Regions from separate parts of the Vibrio nigripulchritudo genome, predicted to be linked through region 3. Evidence: predicted binding sites of a transcription regulator. Region 3 holds the regulator's gene; each other region holds the start of a gene.
What was found. The regulator CRP, encoded in region 3, controls carbon source genes, mostly activating them, when cyclic AMP is high. The targets are predictions, from matches to a motif close to TGTGANNNNNNTCACA.
Positions count from the first base shown of each region.

Region 1 (5,810 bases), on a different replicon from region 3:
GTACATTAAGTCAATATTATGGCGCTGGATTCTCGGAAGGCAGACAGAGAGCGCTGCCGAGCGCAATACTGGGTCTTGAGGCATAAAGATCGAGACCCGTTTTTCTTCCTCACACATATTTAGAATGTGAAGGTAATGTGCATAAGAAGTGTACGGCGGTCGAATCAATGCACCTTTGGAAGGGTAGTTGAATCGGGACAAGTTCCCCATAGGATCTTCAACATTGCCTCGTGCCAGAATCTCCTGATACTTGTTGTCGATCTTTTCCCGCAATGAGGTTGCAGGGCGAGTCACGGCTTCAAAAGACTCTGGCTTGTAGTCTTTGGAAACAAAGCGAGAAGGTTCTTCATACGGGTTGTGATCGACGTTACCTGCCGGTTCATCATCGAAGGAATAGTTCACATGCTGGGAAAGCACGTACCCGGTATCGGCGTCGGTAGTCACTATCCAGAATACGCCATTCTGGCTGTTAGGTTGCAGCACGGTGTAGTGAGATGACAGGTGATATTCCGAAGCGTGATTCATCCATCGAGCATCAAACATCGCAAGCTTACGACGACAGCGACTGGCGATCTGGTCTACGTGGTCGTAGAACGTTTTAGGATTAATGGCGAGTTTGCGGCAAATTTCCCGAACGGAATAGCCAGTAAACAGGTAACCGAGGAGATGTTCCTGAAATTCGATTTTGGCATTGCTGCCAGACCATTTATCAACAAACGTCGATTGGCAGGATTTACAGCGGTATCTTTGACGATCGCCACTATACCCAAACGCATGATAAAGGTGTTTGTGGGTATGGACGGTTTTGCCAGCATTTTCACAATTGGGGTTACGACACGCTGGCAAACCGTCGCTATGCACGGCTCTAAGCCTGCTCAGTTCATTCAGAACTTCGCGATTATTAAGTAAGGGGGGGAAAGCACCACACTCACGGCACACCATCGCCGGACGCTTAGGGTTAGCATGCTGCAAGACATACCGTTCTGCATCACTCAATCCAAAGTTGTCACACGCCAATGTTTTACAAAAGTTGAGTTGCAACCCATCTGCATCTTTTGGCAGCTTGCCATCTGACACGATCGCCCCCTCGGGAATAAAATGGTTGTAAAAATTACAGGTTAATTGCGGTTTCTAGTGCAACTGTCATCATGTCGTTGAATGATTTCTGACGATCTTCAGCAGACAGCTTCTCGCCACGGATAATGTGGTCGGAAACAGTAAGAATGGTCAGCGCTTTTGCACCAAGTTCAGCAGCTACGCCGTAGATGCCAGCGGCTTCCATATCTACGCCCAAGATGCCCAGCTTCTCCATTTTTTCAAAAATGTCCGCTTCAGGTGTGTAGAAAAGGTCGGCAGAGAATACGTTGCCCACTTTCACCGGCACGTTATTCGCACGTGCCTGCTTCACTGCTTCTTCCAGAAGACCAAAGTCAGCGACTGCTGCGAAATCGTGGTTCGCGAAGCGGATACGGTTCACTTTAGAGTCCGTCGATGCACCCATGCCGATAACGACGTCCATTAGGTTTACGTCGTCTTTTACGGCACCACAGCTACCGATACGGATGATGTTTTTAACACCGTATTCAGAGATCAGCTCGTGAGTGTAGATGCACGCAGATGGGATACCCATACCGTGACCCATCACAGATACTTTTTTACCTTTGTAAGTACCAGTAAAACCAAACATGTTTCTCACATCACAAACTTGCTTAGCGTCTTCCAGGAAGTTTTCTGCAATGAATTTTGCGCGCAACGGATCGCCTGGCATTAGGACTGTTTCTGCAAAATCGCCCGCTTGTGCGTTAATGTGTGGGGTTGCCATATTGATACTCTCCAAAGTGAGTTCTGGTAATTCGCAGGAAACGTGCGACAACAATTACCAAATCTGTTGAACAGGGTTTTCTTCTTGGGAGCAATACTAGCCCTGTCAGCGTTAACGCCTTGAGATCTAAGTCACAGAAAAACGCTATTTCCTACCAAATACCTCTATTGATAACCAAATGTGTTGAAAGCGGGAATGCAATCGATTTGCTTAACGTTTGCTATTCAGACGCACAGTTTTGATATCAATGCTGTGTCAAAAATGACATTACTCTTTTCCCCATATTCCATCGTTTGAAGTCAGGGTGTTAACTATCTGTAGTTGGCGTTATCTACAAAGAAACAAGGAAGGAGAAACATGCCAGATAACCGTTATGTGATTGGGGTAGACGTTGGAACAGGTAGCGCGCGAGCCGGGTTGTTTGATCTGAAAGGCAAACAGATTGGCTCAGTTAAGCAGGACATTGTTATGTTCAGTGAGGGCAATGCGCACTATGAACAGTCCTCAGACCAGATATGGGAATCGGTTGGTCACTGTGTCCGAACGGTATTGTCTGAATCGGGTGTGCCAAAAGATACCGTAATAGGTATCTCGTTTGATGCCACCTGTTCCTTAGTTGTGATTGGAGAGAACGATCAACCTCTTTCGGTTGGTACTCATGGTAAATCTGAACGAAATATCCTTGTCTGGATGGATCAGCGTGCAACACCTCAAGCAAAACGCATTAACGAACAAGGTCACTCAGTGCTGAAATTTGTCGGCAACCGTATTTCTCCGGAAATGCAGACGCCAAAGCTCATCTGGCTGAAAGAAAACTTACCAGATACCTACAACAAGGCTCGTTACTTTTTTGACCTGACCGACTTTCTCACCTGGAAGTCCAGTGGTTCTCTTGCGAGGTCAATCTGTACAACGGTATGTAAGTGGACATATCTGGCTCATGAAAACCGTTGGGACGAAAGCTATTTTCGTGAATTTGGCTTAGATGATTTGGCGGATGGCGGATTCAGTAAAGTTGGAACCGATATTGTCGCTCCGGGAACCGCGCTTGCAAGCGGGCTGACTCAAGACGCGGCTGAACATTTGGGGCTTAATCAAGGCACGGCAGTTGCGGCTGGCTTGATTGATGCTCACGCAGGTGGGGTAGGATCTGTTGGTGCTCTGAATGAAGAAGGAGAAGCTGACCCCAGTGCCAGCCTGGCTTATGTGTTTGGGACTTCCGCTTGCACCATGACATCCTCACCGAATCAGGTATTGGTTCCGGGCGTCTGGGGTCCTTACTACTCAGCAATGGTGCCGGGCATGTGGCTCAATGAGGCGGGTCAGTCGGCGGCAGGAGCGGCTATCGATCATTTGGTGAGTTTACATCCTGCCTACTCAGAGCTGAAAGCCATGGCGAATATCGATGGTAAATCGCCAGTGCACTATCTATCTGAAGGTGTGAAAAGCCAGATCACAGAGTGGAGTGACGCGGTCACTATGGTGGAAGGGATGCACGTATTGCCTGAGTTTTTAGGTAATCGGGCTCCGAATGCCGATCCTGATGCGCGCGCTGCCATTCTGGGTCTGGATATGGAACATTCGATAGATAATCTCCAAAAGCTTTACGTAGCAGGCGTTTGCGGTCTGGCTTATGGTTTACGACAGATTATAGAAGTGCAGGAAGAGCGTGGACTTAGCATCAGTCAGGTGGTGATAAGTGGTGGTGCAGGACAGGATCCTCTCATACGCCAGATTCTTGCGGATGCTACGGGAGTGAAAGTGGTGGCACCTCAGGCACCAGAGCCCGTGATGTTGGGAAGCGCGATCCTCGCGGCAGTCGCTGCCAACGCGTATCCAGATATGCAGGAAGCGATGAAAGGGATGTCTGTGTTTGGAGAAAGTTATACACCTGCTGATGGTCGAATTAAGCAAGTTCACGAAAAAAGATACCAAACCTATATTAAGTTGCAGAGACTGGTGCGTGAATCCCGAACGTTCTGATTTTATATCAGTTTTCTAGTTCTTCTTCTCGAATCTTAAGCTGTACAAAATATCGATACAAAAATATTTTTTGTATCGATGTGATCGTTTTGCTATAGATAGTTGTACAAGAAAAATAATTGTACAAACTAATCAATCCACCTGATTCAGGAAAAAGGGGCGAGACTATGGCTACGAATGAAATCAAAATTGGTGTGAGCGCTTGTGTCGTTGGTGAAAAAGTTCGTTTTGACTCCGGCCACAAGATCAATAATTTCTTAGTAAAAGACTTTTCGGAGTACGTGAAGTTTGTTCCTGTATGCCCGGAAGTGGGTATCGGAATGCCTGTTCCCCGCCCTGTAATCCGTCTTATCAGTGAAGAAGAGCGCGTCGCTCTGGTTGAATCCAAAAATCAGGACAAAGTGTACACACAACAAATGCTGGATTACTCAGAAAACAAAGTCGAAGACCTGATTTCTGAAGACCTATGCGGTTACGTGGTGTGCGCCAAGTCTCCCACTTGCGGGATGGAACGCGTCAAAGTGTACAAAAAACACAGCGCATCGAAAGAAGGGGTGGGCTTGTACACCAAAGTTCTGATGGAAAAAATGCCGTGGTTGCCTGTAGAGGAAGACGGTCGTCTTCATGACCCGTTTCTAAAAGAAAACTTTATCTCTCGCATCTATGCATTGAAAGACTTCTATGACTCGATGGATGGAAAGCCGACACCGAGGAAAATAGTCGAGTTCCATTCCCGCTATAAGTTGACGCTGATGGCACACCACCCGGCATCTTACCGTTCTCTGGGTCGCTTAGTTGCCAACATCAAAAACTACGACGCAGAGACATTCTACCTTGAATATCGCACTGCATTTATGAACGCACTCAAGCACCGCGCCAGTCGCAAAAACAATACCAATGTGCTTATGCATTTGCAGGGATACTTCAAACGTGATTTAGACAAAGGGCAGAAAAAAGAGCTGGCTGATACCATTCACGATTATCGTCAGGGCTTATTGCCATTGCTGGCACCGTTAACGCTGATTAAGCATTACCTGAGTACATTCCCAGATGCTTACCTGCAGCAACAAAAGTTTCTAGACCCATACCCACAAGAATTGAGATTACGATATGCATTATAAAACCCCTCGCTTTGCGATAAGAGAGGTTTCAGAAATGACGGGCATCAAGCCCGTTACATTAAGAGCGTGGCAGCGCCGCTATGGGTTAATTCAGCCTAAACGTACCGAGAAAGGACACCGACTCTTTTCAGAAAAAGACATCGACCTGATACGAGAAATTCAGGGCTGGCTCAATAAAGGCGTGCCTATCGGCAAAGTGAAAGAGCTGATTAAGAACGGAGCTCAGTCCAGTCAGGCGCAAGTGGTTGATGAATCATTACATGAAGTAGAACAGCTGCTTCAGGCTATCGCTGAAATGGACTCGGGAAAAGGCGACAAAATCCTGTCGGGGTTGTTTAAGGAGTATCCCACACAGCACGTGGTTGATAAGGTCATTCATCCGGTTCAGGAGGCACTGGAATCGGTGAAAGCGACGCAGCGATCGCTTCAGGTTTCTCTGTTCCAGTCTTTGTTGATTACGGTGTCGAACCGAATCATCGAGTCTGAAAACAAGGTTGCGGCGAACAAAAAAGCATTGCTGGTGAGTTTTGACTCAGCAGGCAGCGTTGATACCCGAATCCATGCTTTGCTGCTTTCAGACAGCGGAAACCGAGTCACCATGTTAGAAGGGGTGGAAGACATCAGCGGTTTGTCTGAAATGCTCGACCCGGGCAAAGTGTCTCAGGTGTATTTCCATTGCAGCAAAAATATTGGTGCCAAAGTCGCGGGTGACATCAAAGAGTTTGTTGAATCTAAATTTTACGAAGTAGGGTATTCACCGCTTATCCATCAGGTCTACTTCAGCAATCAGGAGCAAGCTTAGCCCTATGCAAATCGTATGGTTTCGTCGTGATCTCAGAACGATAGATAACACCGCTCTAAATCAGGCAGTCGCGACTGGTGAA
Region 1 is NZ_AP027050.1:1,786,411-1,792,220, reverse strand. Features, by position in the region: gene QMG91_RS26355 (hypothetical protein) at 1-1,077, opposite strand, end outside; gene deoD (purine-nucleoside phosphorylase) at 1,112-1,822, opposite strand; gene QMG91_RS26345 (FGGY-family carbohydrate kinase) at 2,180-3,805, shown strand; gene QMG91_RS26340 (YbgA family protein) at 3,973-4,926, shown strand; gene QMG91_RS26335 (MerR family transcriptional regulator) at 4,916-5,728, shown strand; gene phrB (deoxyribodipyrimidine photo-lyase) at 5,733-5,810, shown strand, end outside.
Region 1: a site for CRP is predicted at 1,943-1,958, ahead of deoD (purine-nucleoside phosphorylase). Genes of this name have one in related genera too.

Region 2 (5,810 bases), 630 kb from region 3:
ACCGTATCGACAAACTCGTCGATGGTGCGATGCTTTACTTCAATATCAATCGAATCCAGACCAGCAAAGCGTTTAAACAGAAGGGATTTCCCTTCCATCACGGGTTTTGACGCCAGAGGACCCAAGTTACCCAAACCAAGGATGGCGGTTCCGTTGGAAATAACGGCAACCATATTTCCTTTAGCGGTGTACTTGTAAACGTTATCGGCGTTTTGCGCGATTTCACGGACTGGCTCTGCCACACCAGGACTGTACGCAAGAGCGAGGTCTTCGACGGTATTGGCAGGTTTTGTCAGTTCGACAGAAATCTTTCCGGCTGTAGGTTGAGCGTGATAGTCCAGAGCTTGTTGGCGAAAATCTTGTAGGGTGTTGTCTTCAGACATGTGGGGACGTTCCAATTATTGTTTTTTGTTGGGGTAAAGTGCATTTGTTGCATGGTGAGCTGATACCGACCGCAAAAAAGGCTCAAGCTCTGTTGTTATACTAAAGTATGACTTGCATTCTTCATAGATTAGCTAAGTTAAAGAAAGGCAATTTTGGAAGAGCTAAGACCACTTAACCGAGAGCTAAATCAAAAAATATTTATTTCATCAACGAAAAAAGGACGCCGAGGGCGTCCTTTTCAAATTTGGTCAGTATTACGAGTACGTAATTACTTCTTGCTGCTTAGAGCACCGAAACGCTTGTTGAAGCGATCTACACGGCCGCCAGTATCAACGATACGCTGCTTACCTGTGTAGAATGGGTGACATTTGTCACATACGTCCAGGTGGATTGACTCTTTTTCTAGAGTTGTCTGGAACTCAAACGTGTTGCCACAAGAACAAGTTGCTGCAACAGATTTGTATTCTGGGTGAATACCTACTTTCATGGGATAACCTCAAATTGGGCCGTGTCGCTATCCGATTCTATGCCGGACACCACACGTAGTTTAGATAATTCGATGCAGAATGACCACATCATCAAGGCGCAGTATAGTAATGAAACATGAGGGTAGGATCAACCTATTTGGCAGTTTTTTCGCCAACTATTTTCACAAACAGTGTGGTTTTATTTCGCCTTACCCTAGAGGGTAAGACATTCGAATTTCAGTAACACAACACCGTTAGGTTACCTGACCTTACTAACTCAGTTATAATCAGATCATTCCTATCAGGTTCATTATAAAAGATTTATGCGCCCTTCTATTGCCAGAGTCGCCTTGCCCGTCCCATTAGACAAGCAATTTGACTACCTTATCGCTTCCCACCAGTTCCCGGTTATTGGTGGGCGCGTTAGCGTACCTTTTGGCAGGCAGACTCTGGTAGGCGTTGTGACCGAGCTTGTTTCTCAGTCGGAGTTTCCTCTACACCAGCTCAAAACCATTAAAGAAGTGCTTGATGACAAGCCTGTGTGGTCAGACTCGTTATATTCTCTTCTTCATTGGTGCAGCCAGTTTTACCTTTATCCGCTTGGTGACACGCTAGCTAACGCCATGCCTGCAATGTTGCGAAAAGGGCGTGCCGCCGACTTTACTGCGTTGAAAGAATGGTTCATCACTCCGGCAGGTAAAGACCGCTTGATGACTGGTTTTGGGCGTGCGGTTCAGCAAGCAAAGGTAATGGGATTACTGGAAAATGGACCGGTTTCCCATCAGGCGATGCTGGATAATGAAGTCTCCAGCTCCGTTTTGAATACCTTAGAGGACAAAGGCTGGATAGAGCAGCGAGAACGCCAGCCCAAAGCCATTAACTGGTCAAACGAAGTAGAAAGTGACGACGACAAGCCCAAGTTGAATGAAGAACAGTCCGTCGCGATTGCTGCGGTAAACAGCCATCAAAGTTATGGCTGCTTCTTACTTGAAGGGGTGACAGGTTCAGGCAAAACCGAGGTTTACCTCAATATGATCAAGCCTGTTTTGGAAAAAGGCAGGCAGGCATTGGTACTGGTTCCTGAAATCGGGTTAACACCACAAACCATCAATCGCTTCAAACGGCGCTTTCAGGTTCCGGTTGAAGTGATCCACTCTGGGCTGAACGATACCGAGCGCCTTAACGCCTGGTTGGCTGCGCGGGATAAGCACGCAGGCATCGTAATTGGCACTCGCAGTGCGCTCCTGACGCCGTTTGCTGACCTGGGCATCATCATCGTCGATGAAGAACACGATGCCTCCTACAAGCAACAGGACAGCCTTCGTTATCACGCGCGGGATGTGGCAGTGATGCGCGCAGCCAAAGAAAAGATTCCTGTGGTTTTGGGTAGCGCAACACCCGCACTCGAAACGCTGCACAATGCCCTGACGGGCAAATATCATCACTTAACGCTTTCAAACCGAGCGGGGTCTGCCGTACCCACCACCAATAAAGTATTGGATGTAAAAGGGCTGTATCTCGAAAGCGGGCTGTCTGCTCCGCTGATAGCGGAAATGCGTAAACACCTCAATGCGGGCAATCAGGTGATGTTGTTTCTTAACCGACGCGGTTACTCCCCTGCTCTGATGTGTCATGAATGTGGGTGGATAGCGGATTGCCATCGCTGCGATGCTTATTACACCTTTCACCAACACAGCCGTGAAATGCGTTGTCACCACTGTGGGGCACAACATCCTGTCATACACCAATGCCAGGGCTGCGGCTCAACACAACTGGTTTCCGTGGGAGTGGGCACAGAGCAGTTGGAAGAACAGTTAGCCACTTTATTCCCCGATTTTAAAGCCATTCGAATAGACCGAGACAGCACTCGTCGAAAAGGCAGCCTGGAAACCGCGCTTAAGGCGATTCGTAATAACGAGTACCAGATTCTGATTGGCACACAAATGCTGGCGAAAGGGCATCACTTCCCGGACGTCACGTTAGTAGGGCTTATCGATGTGGACAGCTCACTCTATAGCTCAGATTTTCGAGCATCAGAAAGACTGGCTCAATTGTTCATTCAAGTGGCAGGGAGAGCAGGGAGAGCCAGTAAAGCCGGTGAAGTTATCCTTCAGACTCATCACCCAGAGCACCAACTTCTACAGGCGCTCATTCATAAAGGCTATCGTCATTTCGCCAGCACAGCTTTAGAAGAAAGGAAGCTCGCGCTGCTGCCGCCTTACGCTTTCTTGACCTTATTTCGCGCCGAAGCGAATCAGGAAGGAGCTGGAGAATTATTCCTGCGTCAGGTCAGGCAAACTATTGAATCACATCCGCTTTTCAATGATGAATGTATGGTGTTGGGACCAATGCCTGCACCTCTGGCACGCCGTGCGGGAAAATCACGATGGCAATTAATGTTGCAAGCCCCATCACGTTCTTTAATGCAACAGTTACTGTACAGTTCAAAACCAGTCATCGACACATTGCCGATGGCGAAAAAAGTGCGCTGGACCACTGACATCGAACCGCAAGATCTCTCCTGATAAGTAAAATCTCTGTAAATTGATGTGATGTCAGTTCTGTTACTGGATCAGACTTTGTAGCTAGTTTGAGAAAACGAATATGATCCTATGTGATTGATGTCACGGTACTCATGCAAAATTTGTTAATCTGCCCGTAAATTAATCTTAATTTAGAGCATAAAATATCCAATAAAAAGTTGCTCACGTCAGCGCTAGGTTTAATTGTTATAGATGCTTAAATACAGCCATGAAAAATAAAGAGGACAACTTATTATGGCGACAATGAAGGATGTTGCCCAGCTAGCAGGAGTTTCAACTGCAACGGTATCGAGGGCTTTGATGAATCCTGAGAAGGTTTCGTCGACGACACGTAAACGTGTGGAAAGCGCCGTTTTGGAAGCTGGTTATTCGCCGAATTCACTGGCAAGAAACTTACGACGTAATGAATCCAAAACTATCGTTGCAATCGTCCCTGACATTTGCGACTCCTACTTTACAGAGATCATTCGCGGCATTGAGGATGTAGCCGTGGAAAACGGGTATCTCGTATTGTTAGGAGACAGCGGTCAGCAGAAGAAACGAGAGAGCTCACTGGTCAACCTGGTCTTTACCAAACAAGCAGACGGCATGTTGTTATTGGGGACACACCTGCCGTTTGATGTCAGCAAACCGGAACAGAAGAACTTGCCACCACTGGTCATGGCTTGTGAATTCGCACCGGAACTGGAATTGCCGACAGTGCACATTGATAACCTAACGTCTTCGTTCGAAGCGGTGAACTACCTCACCCAAATGGGTCATTCGAAGATTGCTCAGATTTCAGGGCCTGACGATGCAGCATTGTGTCAGTTCCGTAACCAAGGTTATCAGCAGGCTTTACGTCGCGCTGGCATCACCATGAATCCAACCTATAAGGAAATGGGCGATTTCACCTTTGAATCAGGGCAAAAGGCAATCGCAAAACTTCTGGCACTTCCGGAACCACCAACTGCCGTTTTCTGCCACAATGACGCCATGGCAATCGGCGCTATTAAGGGAGCAAAAGCGGCTGGATTGAAAGTACCTCAAGACCTGTCTGTTGTCGGGTTTGATGATATTCAGTTCGCGGAGTTCTGTGATCCACCATTGACGACGATTACCCAACCTCGCTACGAGATCGGTCGTCAGGCAATGTTGATGCTGCTTGAGATACTCAAAGGCAGAGATGTACATGCCGGATCACGTCTACTGGAAACAGAACTGAAAATCCGAGACAGCGCAGCGCCTCCAAGAAGCTAAGGCTTCATGGGTCTGTGACCCAAAAGATGGACACACCTGCAAGCTTTTCAATGGTAACACTGGTTTTCCAGAGTAATTCTGGATTACCATGTTACCCGTTTTTTATTGAACGCAAGCTGTTAAACCGTGGCAAATAAAGATTACGTAAGAAGAGGACGTGGGCAAAAAAAGCCTACCAGAAAACAAACATCCAATAAGAAGCCGTGGAAAGCAGGCATCGTCGCCATATTACTGGCTGGCGCATTTGGTTATGGGCTTTATACACTAAGCCAGGACCCGGAACCGCCTAAACCACAAGTGGCGGAAAAACCGAAAAAGCCCGTCAGCAAACCAAAACCACTGCCACCTCCACCAGAGGAAAAGTGGGAGTACGTTGAATCACTGCCCAAACGTGAAGTACAGGTCGAAGCCAAAGAACAAGTGGTTTCTGATATTCCTTACATCATGCAGTGTGGTGCATATAAAACTCTGGCGCAGGCAGAAGCTCGTAAAGTGGATATTGCTTTTCAGGGGATCAGTAGCAAGATTCGTAAGAAAGAAGGCAGTAGCTGGTATCGCGTCGTATTGGGGCCTTACACCTTCAAACGCGATGCGGAGCGCGATCGCCATAAACTACAACGGGCAAAAATCGAACCGTGCGCTATTTGGAAAGAATCGCAATAACCGATGTATAAAACACAAAACATCAAACATTCTCAGGGGAGCCAGCCGGCTCCCTTGTTTTTTTCTCTCCTGCCCTCATATTTCACATATATCGCGAGCGAAACAAAAGGTTAATAAAAGTGACTACTATCGTATCTGTACGCCGAAATAATAAAGTCGTCATTGCTGGAGACGGTCAGGTTTCTTTAGGAAATACCGTCATGAAAGGCAACGCAAAGAAAGTACGCCGCCTCTACAATAATAAAGTACTGGCAGGTTTTGCTGGCGGTACGGCTGATGCATTCACACTATTTGAGCGCTTCGAAAGCAAACTGCAAATGCATCAAGGGCATCTGACCAAAGCCGCAGTAGAACTGGCAAAAGACTGGCGCAGTGACCGCGCACTGAGAAAACTCGAAGCACTGCTTGCGGTTGCGGATGAAACCGCTTCGCTGATCATCACAGGTAATGGTGATGTGGTTCAGCCAGAAAACGACTTAATTGCCATTGGCTCTGGTGGTAACTTTGCTCAGGC
Region 2 is NZ_AP027049.1:3,701,669-3,707,478, forward strand. Features, by position in the region: gene QMG91_RS16945 (malic enzyme-like NAD(P)-binding protein) at 1-383, opposite strand, end outside; gene rpmE (50S ribosomal protein L31) at 653-871, opposite strand; gene priA (primosomal protein N') at 1,175-3,376, shown strand; gene cytR (DNA-binding transcriptional regulator CytR) at 3,629-4,633, shown strand; gene QMG91_RS16965 (SPOR domain-containing protein) at 4,760-5,296, shown strand; gene hslV (ATP-dependent protease subunit HslV) at 5,416-5,810, shown strand, end outside.
Region 2: a site for CRP is predicted at 3,465-3,480, ahead of cytR (DNA-binding transcriptional regulator CytR). Genes of this name have one in related genera too.

Region 3 (5,810 bases):
AAACGGAATGCTGCCCGATAGTCCACCTTCTCCAATGGTGAATCTGATGCCTCAGCAAGTCATCCATATCGGAGCGTTTTCCAAATGCCTCGCGCCGGGGTTAAGAGTCGGCTACTTACTCATTCCAGACGAACTTTATCCCTCATTGTGCATCACGTTGCAAAATCACAGCTGGATGATTAGCCCACTGTTGACAGCCCTTACCTGTCAGATGATACAAAATAACCAAGTAGAAGAAGTGATTGGTGCCATTCGTAAAGAAATGGACGACAGGCTTGAGCTGACAAAGCAATATCTGGGCGACTTTGATATCCGCTTTCAGCCTCACTGTTTTCACCTGTGGCTAACCCTGCCTGAACACTGGCGTTTAAGTGATTTCATTGCGAAAGCCGCAGAAAAAAATGTGGTCGTTAAGTCGGGAGAGCTGTTTGTCCCGCCAGGTGGTGCTGTACCCCCAGCGATACGTTTGTCGTTAAGTTCTCCAATCACCCGTCAGCAGCTTGAGAAAGGTCTTAAAATTCTCGCAGAACTGCTTAACAGCAACCCTATTTCGGATTTCGCTTTATGATGACATTCTCCCCGGCATTTGGGCTGGGCAATGCACACATTCAAACTCTTCTGTCGCGTTTTATCAGGCGCAAACCTCTGTTCCAAGCTATCAGAGAAAGGCTGGAACTGCCCGACGGGGATTTCGTTGATCTGGCTTGGAGCGAAGATCCGAACAATCACTCTGACAAGCCTATTTTCGTGCTTTTTCACGGTTTAGAAGGAAGCTTTGAAAGCCCCTACGCAAATGGCTTGCTCCACGCGTTTGCCGAACAAGGGTGGCTGTCGGTCATGATGCATTTTCGTGGGTGCAGTGGAGAGCCAAACCGCTTACCTCGTGCCTATCACTCTGGTGAAACCGAAGACGCGAGATATTTTCTGACGGAGCTAAGCCAGCGTTTTCCTTCTAATTCAAAAGTGGCGGTGGGCGTGTCACTCGGTGGAAATATGCTGGTGAACTACTTAGCGAAATACGGTGACGACACAAAATTGGACGCGGCATCGATTGTGTCTGCTCCGCTGGATCTGCTGGCGTGCTCAAGGCGCATCAATCAGGGCTTTTCGAAAGTCTATCAGGATTACTTACTCGGCTCCCTGAAAGACAATGCCATTGCCAAATTGCCTTTAGTGCAAAAAGTGATGCCTCTGACAGAATCCGAGATCAATAAAATCAGTACCATGTTTGAGTTTGATGATGTGATTACCTCACGGTTACACGGATTTAATGGCGCGCACCATTATTATCAGACCTGTTCTGGGTTACCTATGTTGCCTCAGATACGCATCCCGACAGACATCATTCATGCTCACGATGATCCGTTTATGACCGAAGCGGTTATTCCAGATTATCCACTGCCTGCTCACGTTAATTACCATTTGCTTCCCAAAGGCGGACACGTTGGCTTTGTAACCGGAAGCTTGTTTAGACCGAAATTCTGGTTGGAAGAAGCACTCCCTGAATACTATTCACATTTCCTTAAAGTTGCGGAACATAACCAAGGGTCTGCAATTGATGATAAGATTGCGGTCACTGAAAGCTAGAGACATCACGACATAAAAGAAAGAGGTATTTATGATCGTCCCTTGGGAACAGATTGATGCAGACACTCTGACAAACCTGATAAAAGAGTTTGTACTGAGGGAAGGAACCGATTACGGCGAAAGCGAAATCAGCTTAGACGAAAAGGTTGAGCACGTTCGGACACAGCTGCAAAGCGGTCAGGCTGTGGTTGTCTTTTCCGAACTTCACGAAACGGTGGACATCCAGGTTCATCCCGCCCGTTAAGGTATTTTATCTATACCCAAGCTACCTCAATATGCAAGTTTCAGCGAGAATTGCTTGGTTTTCAGACAAGGAATCGATTTGAAGATATAGTGGCTCTAAATCAAGAATCGATAACGCAGTATAAAGACCAAGCAAACTCGCTCATGGGAGCTTATCTTCTGTCCCATTTTTTCGTCAAAGAGCTTGGAAAGGATTCATCATTCCACTGCGCTCTTTTCCTCGAACTGAAACAGAAGATAGAGCTCTGAATTCTGCATCTTGAGGTAACTTGGGTATAATTACGCGACTGGAGCAGTGTTTATTATTCGAAGCACTTCCCCTACACTGAATTTCTATAACGACAAACAGAGACAAGGACAGTCATGTCAGCAAAACACCCAATCATCGCTGTTACAGGTTCATCGGGAGCAGGAACGACCACCACATCTGAAGCGTTCCGTAAGATGTTCAACATGATGGACGTTAAAGCCGCATGGGTTGAAGGTGACAGTTTCCACCGATTCACTCGTCCGGAAATGGACGTGGAAATTCGCAAGGCCAAAGAACAAGGAAGGCACATCAGTTACTTTGGTCCTCAAGCCAACGACTTTCCCACTCTAGAGCAGTTTTTCCGCAAATACGGTGACGAAGGAAAAGGACAAGTCCGCCGTTACCTGCACACCTTTGACGAGGCTGTCCCTTATAATCAAATGCCGGGAACCTTTACTCCATGGCAAGAGTTGCCAGAAGATTCCGACGTGCTCTTTTATGAAGGGTTGCATGGCGGTGTGGTTGATGGTGACGTAAACGCCTCACAGCACGTTGATTTACTGATCGGCATGGTGCCAATCGTTAACTTGGAGTGGATTCAGAAGTTCGTTCGTGACACTCGAGACAGAGGGCATTCAAAGGAAGCAGTAACAGACTCCATTGTTCGCTCCATGGACGATTACCTGAACTACATTACCCCGCAGTTTTCACGTACTCACATCAACTTTCAGCGAGTACCGACAGTAGATACTTCTAATCCTTTAGCTGCAAAAGGCATCCCCAGCTTAGATGAAAGTTTTGTAGTGATTCGTCTTCGTGGTATTAAAAACGTCGATTTCCCATATCTGTTGTCTATGATTCAAGGGTCATTTATGTCGCGACACAACACCCTTGTTGTGCCGGGGGGCAAGATGAGTTTTGCCATGGAGCTTATCGTTCAACCTATCCTTCAACAGCTCATCGAAACGGGCAAAATCGGTTAGTGATAAGAAGAAAAGTAAACCAAGTTGCTATAGCGTGATCATGTGCACATTTTTGCTTAGATAAACGCCAGTGTGTAACGATCAAAGTCAAGAAATCGTTTCAGAAAAAGGATACTATTTCTAACCGAAACATATGATAGCTTGCAGCATCAACTATAACACCCTATTCTAAATGACCAGTTCAATCTGGCTCAGTCGATATGGAAAGCTGCTGAGCAAGCCCTGCAGAGGAAGAAAGATATTATGGTTCTAGGTAAACCTCAAACCGATCCAACATTAGAGTGGTTCCTTTCACACTGTCATATTCATAAGTACCCATCAAAAAGTACTCTGATTCATGCTGGTGAAAAGGCAGAGACCCTGTACTACATTGTGAAAGGTTCTGTTGCCGTACTGATCAAGGATGAAGAAGGCAAAGAAATGATCTTGTCTTACCTCAACCAAGGTGATTTTATCGGCGAACTTGGTCTGTTCGAAGAAGACCAGGAACGTACCGCTTGGGTACGTGCGAAAACCCCGTGTGAAGTAGCAGAAATCTCATTTAAGAAGTTCCGTCAGCTGATTCAGGTTAACCCTGATATCCTAATGCGCCTTTCTGCGCAAATGGCGAACCGTCTTCAAACAACAAGCCAGAAAGTGGGCGACCTTGCATTCCTAGACGTAACAGGTCGTATCGCTCAAACGCTTCTGAACCTTGCGAAGCAACCAGACGCAATGACTCACCCAGACGGTATGCAAATCAAGATTACCCGTCAGGAAATCGGTCAAATCGTTGGCTGTTCTCGTGAAACAGTAGGTCGTATCCTGAAAATGCTGGAAGAGCAAAACCTCATCTCAGCACACGGTAAGACTATCGTTGTTTACGGCACTCGCTAACTTTCTTAGCGATACAGATTTAAAAAAACCACCAACGCAAGTTGGTGGTTTTTTATTATCTAATGCAAGCCTTTAGACGTTTTGGCGCTGACGAACCGCTTCGAACAAACATATCCCAGATGCGACTGACACATTCAAGCTGGATACGCTTCCCGCCATCGGAATCTTAATAAGATCATCGCAGGTTTCACGAGTCAGACGGCGCATGCCATCACCTTCAGCCCCCATGACAATGGCTAATGCACCACTAAGCTTAGCCTGGTAGATGTCGTGAGTCGCTTCACCAGCGGTACCAACAAACCACACACCTTTCTCCTGTAATGCACGCATAGTACGCGCAAGATTAGTCACACGAACTAATGGCACTGTTTCAGCGGCACCACAGGCGACCTTACTCACAGTTGCTGTCATTGGCGCTGATTTGTCTTTTGGTACGATCACCGCGGCGACGCCTGCGGCATCTGCATTTCGCAGACAAGCGCCAAGGTTATGAGGATCGGTGACTCCATCTAACACCAACAGCAAAGGCTGCTCATGCTGAGCCAGAATATCGTCCAAGTCGTTTTCATTGAGCGCTTTTGCCGGTTTTACGCGGGCGATGATCCCTTGGTGATTTGCTCCTTTGGCTTTGTCATCCAGCGCCTTTCTTCCCATTTGCTGAATGGAAATCCCAACATTCTGAAGTTCATTCAGCAAAGGCAATAAACGGTCATCCTGACGTCCTTTCAATACAAATGCTTCAATAAAACGTACCGGGTCTTTTTCCAGCACAGCTTTTACGGCATGAATGCCATAAAGGAATTCGTTACTCATGGTCTGACCTATTCAGATTACTTCTTCTTGCCTTGAGACTTTCGGTTCTTTGTGCGTGATTTTTTCTTACGCGCCTTTTCAGCCTTGGTCTTCTTACGTGTTTTAGCTGGCTCACTGGAGCCATCTGGTCGTTTAGTGGGTTCTACAAGGGCTTTTGCCTTTCCACCAGGCTTTCGCGCTTTGATTGCAGCTTTCTTTTTACTCACCGCTTTCTTATCTGCCTGTGCAGCACGCTTCTTCGCCGTTTTACCTTTGCCGCGTAGCTTACGACTTGTTTCCACTAATTCAAAGTCTATTTGACGATCATCGAGATTGACCGACAGAACCTTCACTTTAACCGCATCGCCCAGACGATAGATGTTTCCGAAGCTCTCACCGATAAGCCTTTGACCAATAGGATCAAATTGATAGTAATCGTTAGCTAGTGAAGAAATATGAACCAGACCGTCAATGTGAAGCTCTGTCAGGCGAACAAAGAAGCCGAAACCGGTTACGTTAGCAATCACACCATCCAGTTCTTCACCAACGTGGTCTTGCATGTATTCACATTTCAGCCAGTCAGCAACCTCACGAGTCGCATCGTCTGCGCGGCGTTCCGTCATCGAGCACTGCTCACCATAGACATCCATATCGTCAAAGGAGTAGTGGAAGCCACCCGTTGGCGTCCAGCGATCCGTGTTTCTACCGTCTTCTTTTGCGATCAGGTATTTAATCGCACGGTGCAGTAGCAAATCAGGATAACGGCGAATCGGCGAAGTAAAGTGCGCGTAGCGTTTTAGCGCCAGACCAAAGTGCCCAACATTGTCAGCGTTGTACACCGCCTGTTTCATTGAACGCAGTAACATGGTCTGAATCAGCTCTTTGTCCTGACGTTCACCAATCTGCTTCATTAAGTTCGCATAATCAGTTGGGGAAGGTTCCAGCCCACCAGTCAGGTTTAATCCAAGCTCTCCCAAGAAATCACGGAAGCCTTGTAAACGCTCTTCACCCGGCGTTTCGTGTATACGGAACAAAGCAGGCTCTTTCAGCTTTTCAACTAAAGATGCCGACGCAATGTT
Region 3 is NZ_AP027049.1:314,392-320,201, reverse strand. Features, by position in the region: gene QMG91_RS01555 (aminotransferase-like domain-containing protein) at 1-568, shown strand, start outside; gene QMG91_RS01550 (hydrolase) at 565-1,587, shown strand; gene QMG91_RS01545 (YheU family protein) at 1,619-1,831, shown strand; gene QMG91_RS01540 (phosphoribulokinase) at 2,194-3,063, shown strand; gene crp (cAMP-activated global transcriptional regulator CRP) at 3,307-3,939, shown strand; gene rlmB (23S rRNA (guanosine(2251)-2'-O)-methyltransferase RlmB) at 4,012-4,752, opposite strand; gene rnr (ribonuclease R) at 4,770-5,810, opposite strand, start outside.